2 regions of the Pelomonas parva genome follow, and region 2 is predicted to be linked to the other one. Evidence: predicted binding sites of a transcription regulator. Region 2 holds the regulator's gene; the other holds the start of a gene.

Region 1 (5,104 bases), on a different contig from region 2:
CCCTGGTGGGCGAGGCGCCAGGTCTGCATGCGCAGCCGCCCGGCCTCGTTGACCGCCGCCGCGCCGCCTTCGAGCTGCCAGCCAATCCACAACGTCAGCCCGATGGAGGCCAGCGCGATGCACAGCAAGGCGGCACCCAGGATGCCGACCTTGGTGGCGAGACGCGCGCGATTCCAGCCTTTGAACATGCACAGATTCTGGGCAGACCGTTTCGGGGTGAGCTTGATCTCGCGCAAGGAAGGCGGCGATTCACTGCGCTAGCGTCCCCGCTGGCCCGGCGGCTTCGCCTGCGGGCGCCCTGGCATCCAGGCCCCAGCTCATCCAGTCGTCGCCGAACAGTTCGCTGGGATGGGGCGTGGCCACCGAGCCGTTGCCGCACTGCAGCGACTCGGCCGCGCAGTAGCGGTCGCAGCCCCAGCAGATGCGCCCGGGGTTCGCCGGCCGGATCGGGAACTTCTTGCTCACGCCAACGCCTCTGCGGCCTCCGGCATGTGGGGAAGGCCGGTCGCGCCGCGCAGCCGCTGCACCGGCCGGACCATGAACACGGTGGGATCGCGCCCGCGCTCCAGGAGCAGCATGCGCACGCGCGCCTGCCAGAGTTCGCCCAGCTCGCCCTCCTGCTGCGGCGTCGCCTTGCCTGAGGACAGCAGTGCCACCAGCACGTCCAGCTCCGGCTGGCCGGGCAGGGACGCGGTGTCCACGCCGACGTCGACCGCAGCATGGCTGTCGAGCCGGGTGAAGCGCAGCGCCAGCAACAAGTCGGGTCTGCTGCGGATAAGGCCCGCCCGGCTGAAGCGCCCACCCAGGCCCTTGAAGCCGGAGCCACCCGCCGCGCCGGTGAGCATCTGCACCACGGTCGCGACGACACCGCTGCCGCCGGTGCGCACGTCGTCGCGGAACTCCACCTTGATGCCGCCGCGCTGGGGCAGGCCGTCCGGGTAGAGGTGCTCCAACGCCAGCCAGGTGAGCCAGTAGGCCGACGCGACGGCCACGCAGGAATGGCCGGCAAGCCGCACGGCATCGGCGAAGCCGTACTCGAAGATGCCGTCCTCGGCGCAGCCCAGCACGCGGGCCAGCGGGTCCTGCACGGTGAGGCGGGGGATCTCGGCAAAGTAGTCGGGCAGTTTCATGGGGGTCTCGTAGGGATCAACCGGGCCGGCCGTCGAGGCGCGGGCGGGACAGCACGGGCCAGTAGCGCACCGCGTACAGGCCGAAGCCCGCCGACCACAGCAGAGCCGAGGCGAGCGTGGCGTGCACGAACAGGGCCGGTGCGATCAGGGGCAGGATCACGCGCACGGCGGCGGCGGACGCGACCAGCAGGTAGCAGGCGACCTCGTAGCGGTCGGCCTTCAAGGGCCGCCCGGTGTGGCCGCGCGCGGTGCGCGTCATCATGCCGATGACGAGGCCGCCCACGGCGCCCACGGTCAGCGCATGCGTGGCGAGCGACGGCATCAGCCAGCCGGCTGCGGCCAGCGCGCGCAGCAGCAGGTGCACCGGCACCCACAGATAGGCCAGGTGCAGCACCCACACGATGGGTACCCGCAGCGTGCGCCAGGGCTGCCACAACGCCCAGCGCCAGGCGTGCGCGGCGCCGGCCGCGAGGGTCAGCACCGCCAGCGGCACGCCCTGCAGCCCGAGGGCATCGGCGGCCAGCAGCGCCAGCACACCGCCCAGCGCCGCCTTCTCCACCCAGGCATTGCGTGCCGCGGCCGCGCCGGGCACGCCGTTGTTCGTGAACATCGGGATGACGCGCCCGCCCACCACGGCGAGGATGAAGAGCACCACGTCCAGCGCCACCTGGATGCCGATCCAGCCGGGCACCGCGACGACGCCGAACTGCGCCAGATGCACACAGCCGGCGGCCAGCGCCAGCAGGGCGAGCAGGCCGATGAAGAAGTAGTTGCGCCGGCTGCGGGCCTTCACGAAGGGCACGGCCAGCGCGATGGCGGCGGCCAGCGGAAAGGCGACGTTGGTGACTGCGGCGGTCAGTGCATAAGGCGTCAGCACCAGCACCCGGGCGGCCACCCAAAGCGCCGCCAGCGCCGCGAGCTTCCAACCCGTGGGCGTGGGCAGGTTGGCCCAGTTGCGGCCGGCCGTGAACAGGAAGCCGACGATGACCGCCAGCGTGAAGCCGAACAGCATCTCGTGGGCATGCCAGATCGGACCGGCCAGGTAGGGCTGCCCCAGCAGGCCCGAGAACTGCAAGGCCCACAGCGGCACTGACAAGGCCGCGAAGACGCTGGCCAGCAGGTAGAACGGCCGGAAGCCCAGCGCCAACAGCGCAAAACCGCTTGGCGCCACACGTGCGGGTTCGTCAATTCTGAGCAAGTGGGTCATGTCGTGTACTTCGTTGGCGGTGCGGCGGCACAACGCCGCCACGATTCGCCTGGGCAGGCGCCGTGAAGCGCAGCAGATGAACCAGTTCCCCCCGGTTGCCGGCGATGTCGGCCAGCGTGTAGCGGTCCAGCACGGCGTAGAAGGCCGTCACGGCCTCGCCCAGCACGCCCCTGAGCTGGCAGTGATTGGCGATGGCACAACGGCTCGCCTGCGCCGAGAAGCACTCGGCCGGCAGTGGCTCGCCCTCGGCGTCGCGCACCACGTCACCGATGCAGATCCGCTCGGCAGGCCGGCCCAGCATGAGGCCACCGCCCTTGCCGCGCACCGTCGTCACCCAACCGCGCCTGGCGAGTTGGTGAACGACCTTGGTGAGGTGGTTGAGCTTGATGTCGAAGGCCGCGGAGATGGCGGCGACCGTGACGCGCCGGTCCGGCTCGCAAGCCAGGTAGATCAGCACGCGCAGGCTGTAGTCGGTGAAGGCGGTGAGCCGCACGGACGGCTCAGGCGCAGCCGCATGAGCCGCAGCACTGTCCACGGCCAGCGTCCGCAGCAAGCTTGGTGATGCGCACACGCCAGTTGTGCGGGCCGTCTTCGAGAACCTCCCAGGCAAACGCGCCGGGCTGCTCCAGGCCCAGCTGCTCACAAAGCGGTTGAGCGTTCCGATCGACGATGACTTCCAGCGAGTCGTAAGGGACGAGGCGACGAAAAGCGCTGCTCACCCCATGAGGCTGCTCGCGCTCATCCCGGCCTCGCAGGTCCAGTTTCGTGTCGTCGGTGGTGGGTGTCATTGGCGATCTCCAGAACATGCATTTGATATGCATGAATGCTAGGAGGCAGCGGGCATGGACCGCTTGATCTCCGTCAAACAACGATCTTGGGGCTCGCGTGGGAGGCGTCAACTCGAGCCGCAGCGGTCACGCAGCCCGCAGGAAGCCGAGTGACCGGTGCTTGCCGCAGCGGTCATCACACGACCAAAACTGGATGTCGTCGCCAGCCTGTTGCTGTAGTTCGGCGAGTTTCCGCTTTGGGCACTTATGCACAGTGCTCAGTTATGTGCAGGTCTCCGATACCGATAGGCTGCAGGCCCCGTGAATGCTGGCGTTGCGTGCGTCAAGGGCGATGACGCGCTGCACATAACGTTTGATTTCCGACGAGGCGAGACTGAGGTCCAACAGTCTTGCCACGCGGCAGCCACCGACGCGATGACGATGGCACACCGCCCCAACCGACATCGCCCGTTGTGACAGGTGCTCTCTCGGCAGGGGGCAATCAAATTCCTGAGATTGGAACAGTTCGCCGCACGCTGGAGATGAAGCTGCGGCGCGCACCCCAGCAAGGATTCATCGCGTTTGACGCCTTTGAGCATGACGAAACTATGGACAGTTTCGAAGCCCAGGCACGCCCCCCGCACGAGGGAGATGTCGCACGAGCACCTACTGAGCTACTCATAATCGAGCACTGTGCATAAGTGCCCAAAGCCGAAGTCCGCACCCCGGGGGGGGCAATCATTTCGCGGTTGCCATCATTGGCGGTCAGCCGTCGAGTTCACGATGCCCGGCATGAAGCAGTCGCCGGCAGACTTGGCTGTTCAACGGCTTGAACCGGGCCTTGTGCGACAGATACGCGCACGGCATGCCGAAGTCTGGATGAGCCGCCTCTCGCTGCTATGACAGGCGCCTGCTCAGGGAGGAAAAGCAGGGGGCCGAAGCACGAGACCAATGTAGCGCATCCGTGGTGATGCCTGTGGTTGAACGCCGCCGTCAGCCGAGAAGCCGCTACCAGCGCGAGGCCTATGAGACGGCGATGGTTCAATGCGAGCCCGTTGAACTTTCTACTGACTCCGTGCGCGGATTTCCAAACCGGCTCCGGCCTCTCGCGATCCTGATCCTTGCGTTGCCGGCGTGGGCGATGGCTTCCAAGTCCTCGCTGGAAGCAGCGCGGCTGCCGACATCGTTTGCTCAGTGCCCGCAGTTCTTCCTGGGACAGAAGTCTCCTGCGTTGCAACCCGGACCTAAGCTGCGGGAACTCTGCTTTGATGGCTTCGCCGTGTTGCATAGCGGAGTGACGAAGACACCTGTGTTCTCGGCGCAGCGCCTGAACAAGAGGGCCCTGGGTGGCGTCAAGCGCCAGCGTTCAGATCGCTTCTTTGCCGATGCGCGCCTGCCACGCTCGGAGCGCGCGGAGCTCGATGATTACAAGCGGTCCGGGTACTCCCGCGGGCACATGGCGGCGTCGGGCGACATGGCGACTGAAGAAGCGATGGCCCAGTCGTTCTCTCTGGCCAACATGGTCCCCCAGTCGATTCGCCACAACTCTGGCGCCTGGTCGAAGATCGAGCAGGACACGCGCAAGTACGTCCAGCGAGCAGTCGGGGATGTCTATGTGGTGACCGGCACCGTGTTTGGCGACGGCGGTGAACGGATCGGCCCCAATGGGGTCGCCGTGCCCAGCCATCTGTTCAAGCTAGTCCACGACGCGCAGACCGGGCAGACATGGGTGCACTGGCAGGCCAACCGCGACGATGAGAGGCCGTCCAAGCCGATCAGCTACGCAGAACTGGTGCGCCGGACGTCCGTCGAGTGGTTGCCGATGCGGACTCGATAGTCGCGGTGGTCCTGACGGCCAAGGTCAGCGCAGGCGCAACATGTGGTCGGACTCGCCCTTCTTGACCTCGACAACCGAGTCCAGCGCTTTCACCATCTCGGCGAAGTTGGCGTGTCCGTGGTCTTTGGGGTCAAACGTCGGGTCTAGACGTTTGACCATGTGC
Region 2 (5,104 bases):
GCCGGCCAGCAACAGCGCCGCATGCAGCAGGCCGCAAGGCATCGCCACCCAGGCCATGCCGGTGGCGAAGGCATGACGGGGTTGTGGCCGCCAGCTGACCGCGCCCAGCCAGGCCGGCACGCGGCCGCGCGCCAGCAGCGTCAGGCCGAACAGTAGCAGCGCCGCCTGCAGCAGCGCCCAGGCGGGCTGCAGCAGCGTCACGTTCTGCGACACACGCGCCAGCGCCTCGGCGGAAGCCGCCGCCACCACGCCGCCGGCCGTGTAGCCCAGCAGCCGCCCCGCCAGCAGGCCGACCGGCCGCTTGCCGCCGGCCAGCGCACAGGGCGCGCTGCACATGGCCGCGCAATGCGGCATGCCGGCCAGGCCCATCAGCGTGGCGGACACGATCAGTGCCGCGTCGAGTGCCATCAAATGATCTTGGAGAAGCGCTCGCGGCTGGCGTCGGCCTGCAGGTAGCGGTCGAACACCAGGGCCACGGCGCGCACGAAGTACCAGCCCAGCGGCGTGACCTGGATGGCGCCCGGCTCCAGCACGACCAGGCCTTGCGCAGCCAGCTGCGTCAGCCGCAACAGCTCCGGCGCGAAGTAGCTCGGCACATCGACGAGATACGACGCCGCGATGGACTCGAACTCGACACGGCCCTGGCACATCAGCGCCATGATGACCGCGCGGCGCAGCAGGTCGTCGCGGGTCAGCGCCAGGCCGCGTTGCACGGGCAGTTGGCGCTGGTGCAGCGCGTCCTCGTACTCGTCCAGCGTCTTGGCGTTCTGCGCATAGGTGGCGCCCACGCGGCTGATGGACGACACGCCCAGGCCCACGAGGTCGCAGTCCGGCTGCGTCGAGTAGCCCTGGAAGCCGCGGTGCAGCAGGCCTTGCCGCTTGGCCACGGCGAGCGGGTCGTCAGGCAGCGCGAAGTGGTCCATGCCGATGTAGGTGTAGCCCTCGCCCAGCAGCGCGCTGATGGCGCCGGACAGCATGGCCAGCTTGTCGCCGGCCGGCGGCAGCAACTCGGCGACGATGCGCCGCTGCGGCTTGAAGCGCTGCGGCAGGTGGGCGTAGGCATACATCGCGATGCGGTCCGGCCGCAGCTCGGCGACTTGCGCGATGGTGCGGGCGAAGCTGGCCGGCGTCTGCAGCGGCAGGCCGTAGATCAGGTCGACGTTGGTGGACGCGAAGCCCAGCTCGCGGGCGCTCTGCATCAGCGCGGCCACCTGCGCAAAAGGCTGCACGCGGTGCACGGCCTTCTGCACGGCGGCATCGAAGTCCTGCACGCCGAAGGACAGGCGGTTGAAGCCCAGCAGCCGCAGATGGGCCAGGCGATGCAGGTCGACGGTGCGCGGGTCAACCTCGATGGACAGCTCGGCGCCCGGCAGCAGCTTGAAGCGGCGGCGCAGCGCGTCCATCAGCGTGCTCAGCTCGGCGTCGGACAGGAAGGTTGGCGAGCCGCCGCCCAGGTGCAGCTGCGACACCGGCGCAAGGCCACCCACGGCTTCGGCGACCAGGTCCATCTCCACGTTCAGCGCGGCCAGGTAGGGCGCGGCGCGTTCATGGTGCTTGGTGATGATCTTGTTGCAGGCGCAGTAGTAGCAGAGCTGCTCGCAGAACGGGATGTGCACATAGACCGACAGCGGCTGCGCCGTGCCGCGCTGGCGCAGCGCCTGCAGGTGCTGGGCGCCCTGGTGGGCCTCGACGAAGCGGTCGGCCGTGGGGTAGGACGTGTAGCGCGGGCCTGCCACGTCGTGACGGCGCAGGAGGTCGGTGTCGAGAGTACGGTCGGTGACGGCAGCCATGCCGCCACTGTGCCGAGACAGGCACCGCCGGGCCTTGATCCACGTCAAGGCCGCTGCGCGTCCTCTGGCAAAGAATGCCGTTCATGCTGACCACCCTGCCCCGCGCGATGCCCGTGCCGACAAACTCTGACTTGGCCGCCGCACCCGCCATCGAACCGCTCAAGGTCGCCTGCGCCAGTTGCAACCTGCGCGAGCTGTGCCTGCCGGTCGGCTTGAACGCGGGCGAGATCGACCGGCTCGACGGCCTGGTCAGCAACCGCCGCAGCGTGACGCGTGGCGAGCACCTGTTCCGCAACGGCGAGCGCTTCGAGGCGCTGTATGCCGTGCGCACGGGCTTCTTCAAGACCTGCGTCGGCAGCGAGGACGGCCGCGACCAGGTGACCGGCTTCCAGATGGCCGGCGAGCTGCTCGGGCTGGACGGCATCAGCAGCGACCGCCACCACTGCGACGCCGTCGCGCTGGAGGACTCGTCCGTCTGCGTCATCGCCTACAGCCAGCTCGAAGACCTGTCGCGCGAGTTCACGTCGCTGCAGCACTCCTTCCACAAGATCATGAGCCGCGAGATCGTGCGCGACCATGGCGTCATGCTGCTGCTGGGCAATATGCGCGCGGAGGAGCGGCTGGCCGCCTTCCTGCTGAACCTGACGCAACGTCTGCAGGCACGCGGCTTCTCGCCGTCCGCCCTGGTGCTGCGCATGACACGCGAGGAGATCGGCAGCTACCTCGGGCTGAAGCTGGAGACCGTCAGCCGCACCTTCTCCAAGTTCCAGGATGACGGGCTGCTGGAGGTGAAGCAGCGGCAGCTGCGCATCCTGAACCAGGCCGGGCTGCAGGCGCTGGTCAACAACAGCCGCTGCTAGACGACACCGGCCCTCATGCTGCGCCGCACAAAACCGGGCGTAGGATGGGATTCATGCGTCCCCAAGTCCTGATCATCGGCTGCGGTTTTGGCGGCCTGGAGGCGGCGCGAGCCCTGCGCTCGGCCGATGTCGACATCACCCTCGTCGACAAGACCAACCACCACCTGTTCCAGCCGCTGCTCTACCAGGTGGCGACCGCCGGTTTGTCGGCACCTTCCATCGCCGCGCCGATACGCCACCTGTTCCGGCGCCAGCGCAACGTGACGACCTTGCTCGGTGAGGTGGTTGCCATCGATCCGCAGGCGCGCACGGTCGCGCTGAAGGACGGCGCCACGCTGCACTGGGACCATCTCATCGTCGCCGCCGGCGCCACGCACAGCTACTTCGGCCGCGACGACTGGGCGCCGTTCGCGCCGGGGTTGAAGACACTGGACGACGCCTTCGAGATCCGCAGGCGCGTGCTGATGGCCTTCGAGGCGGCCGAGCGTGAGGACGACCCGGCCAGGCGTGCGGCGCTGCTGCAGTTCGTCGTCGTGGGCGGCGGGCCGACCGGCGTCGAGCTGGCCGGCACCTTCGCCGAGATCGCCCGCCACACGCTGCCGGGCGAGTTCCGCCGGATCGACCCGCGCCAGGCACGCGTGCTGCTGGTGGAAGGCGGCGCGCGCGTACTGCAGTCCATGCCCGAGCGCCTGTGCGAGCGCGCCCGCGAGCAGCTGACGGCGCTGGGCGTGGAGGTGAAGCTGGCGGCCCGCGTGACCGGCATCGACGCCGAGGGGTTGGACATCACGTCGGCCGCCGGCCACGAGCGGCTGCTGAGCCGCTGCATCGTCTGGGCGGCGGGCGTGGCCGCGTCGCCGTTGGGCCGCACGCTGGCCCAGGCCACCGGCTGCACGCTGGACCGCGCCGGCCGTGTCGTCGTCGAGCCGGACCTGAGCCTGCAGGGCCACCCGAACATCCAGGTCATCGGCGACTTGGCCGCCGCGCACAGCCATGTGCCGGGCCGCGAGCCCAGGCCCGTGCCGGGCGTGTCACCGGGCGCCAAGCAGATGGGTCGTTATGCCGCCGCCAACATCCAGCGCCGGCTGCGCGGCGAGGCGACGCAGGCCTTCCGCTACGCCGACTACGGCAACCTCGCCACCATCGGCCGCAACAGCGCGGTCGTCGACCTCGACACACCGGCCGGGCCACTGCGCTTCTCAGGCTATTTCGCGTGGCTGTTCTGGCTGTTTGCGCACGTCTGGTTCCTGATCGGCTTTCGCAACCGCTTCGTCGTGCTGGTGGACTGGGCCTGGGCCTACTGGACGCACGACCGCCATGCGCGCGTGGTGGCGGGTGGCATCAGCGCGGCCAGCCCGGCGAGCGCCGCTGCGGCTTCGGCTCGTCCGCCGGCAGGTTGACGAGCAGCAGCGCCAGGCTGGCGCCCAGGGCGATGACGCCCCAGAAAATCAGGAAGCTGAGCGTGTAGACAGCCTGCGCCGACAGCTCCACCGGCGCGCCGCCGAACCAGCGCAGTTCGTGCGGGTCGACAACGGCGAACACCATCGCCTCCAGCACGCCGGCCGCGAGGAAGGACGACCAGGCCACCGCCATCGCATAGCGAGCGATGCGCGACGGCCCCGGTGCGCCGGTCACGGCTTGGCTCCAGGCACCACGCCGGTAGCGGCATGGTTGCGCGCGGCCTGGGCGGGCGCGGCATCGGTCGTCGCACGCGTCACCAGCGGCGGGTCGGGGTGGCGGATGGCCAGCGTCACCGTGACGATGCTGGCGAGGATGACCGCCACCGGGCCCGACACGACGAGCCAGACCATGGGCTCGCGCCAGGCGGAGGAGTGAGGGGTGAGTTGGGCCATGGTGGGCTCCTTAGTTGTCGATGCCGTCGGGCCGAGCGCCGGGCCGCTCCCAAGCCGTCCCCTTGGGGGACCGACCAGGCGTGCCCGCGTGCAGCGGCGCGGGACTGGGCGAGGGTCGGCGTCATCAGCGCGGCACGACGAAGGTGGATTTCTCGGCGACGCTGTCGCCCGTGGCGCTGCGCACGACCCAGCGAATGGGCTGGGCGCCGGGCTTGAGCTGCTGGGCGGCCTCGGGCGGCAGGCGCAGCGCGACGGTGACCCAGCGCGCCTCGGTCGGGGCCAACGTGACGTTGGTGACGCTCGTACCGGGGCTGACCTGCAGCCCGGCCAGGCCGTCCGCCGCGACGCTGAGCTGCTGCGGCGCCTCGGTGGCATTCATCAGCTGCAGACGGTAGAGGTTCTCGATCCAGCCGTCCTCGACCTGCCGGGCCAGCGTGGCGCGGTCGCGCACGATGTCGACGCGGAAGTCATGCCGGCTCATCAGGCTCCACAGCACGGCCGTGCTCAGGCCCAGCAGCAGCGTGCCGTAGATCAGCACGCGCGGCCTGAAGATGCGGCGCCAGCGCTCGGCGCGCGTGAGCTGGCCGGCCATGCCGTTCTCGGT

What was found. The regulator FNR, encoded in region 2, switches genes on or off when oxygen is low (the NO sensors DNR and NnrR bind a similar motif). The targets are predictions, from matches to a motif close to TTGATNNNNATCAA.
Region 1: ACG00Y_RS19450 (DUF2249 domain-containing protein) is a predicted target of FNR. The motif match lies at 3,189-3,202, and genes of this name have one in related genera.

The regions. Positions count from the first base shown of each region.
Region 1 is NZ_JBIGHV010000007.1:224,185-229,288, forward strand. It holds gene ACG00Y_RS19425 (type IV pili methyl-accepting chemotaxis transducer N-terminal domain-containing protein) at 1-188, opposite strand, end outside; gene ACG00Y_RS19430 (DUF3079 domain-containing protein) at 250-465, opposite strand; gene ACG00Y_RS19435 (hypothetical protein) at 462-1,130, opposite strand; gene ACG00Y_RS19440 (NnrS family protein) at 1,147-2,337, opposite strand; gene ACG00Y_RS19445 (Rrf2 family transcriptional regulator) at 2,315-2,830, opposite strand; gene ACG00Y_RS19450 (DUF2249 domain-containing protein) at 2,838-3,125, opposite strand; gene ACG00Y_RS19455 (DNA/RNA non-specific endonuclease) at 4,246-4,941, shown strand; gene ACG00Y_RS19460 (NYN domain-containing protein) at 4,966-5,104, opposite strand, start outside.
Region 2 is NZ_JBIGHV010000002.1:722,434-727,537, reverse strand. It holds gene ACG00Y_RS06875 (urease accessory protein UreH domain-containing protein) at 1-408, opposite strand, end outside; gene hemN (oxygen-independent coproporphyrinogen III oxidase) at 408-1,790, opposite strand; gene fnr (fumarate/nitrate reduction transcriptional regulator Fnr) at 1,898-2,650, shown strand; gene ACG00Y_RS06860 (NAD(P)/FAD-dependent oxidoreductase) at 2,704-4,047, shown strand; gene ACG00Y_RS06855 (hypothetical protein) at 3,989-4,282, opposite strand; gene ACG00Y_RS06850 (nitrogen fixation protein FixH) at 4,279-4,500, opposite strand; gene ccoG (cytochrome c oxidase accessory protein CcoG) at 4,625-5,104, opposite strand, start outside.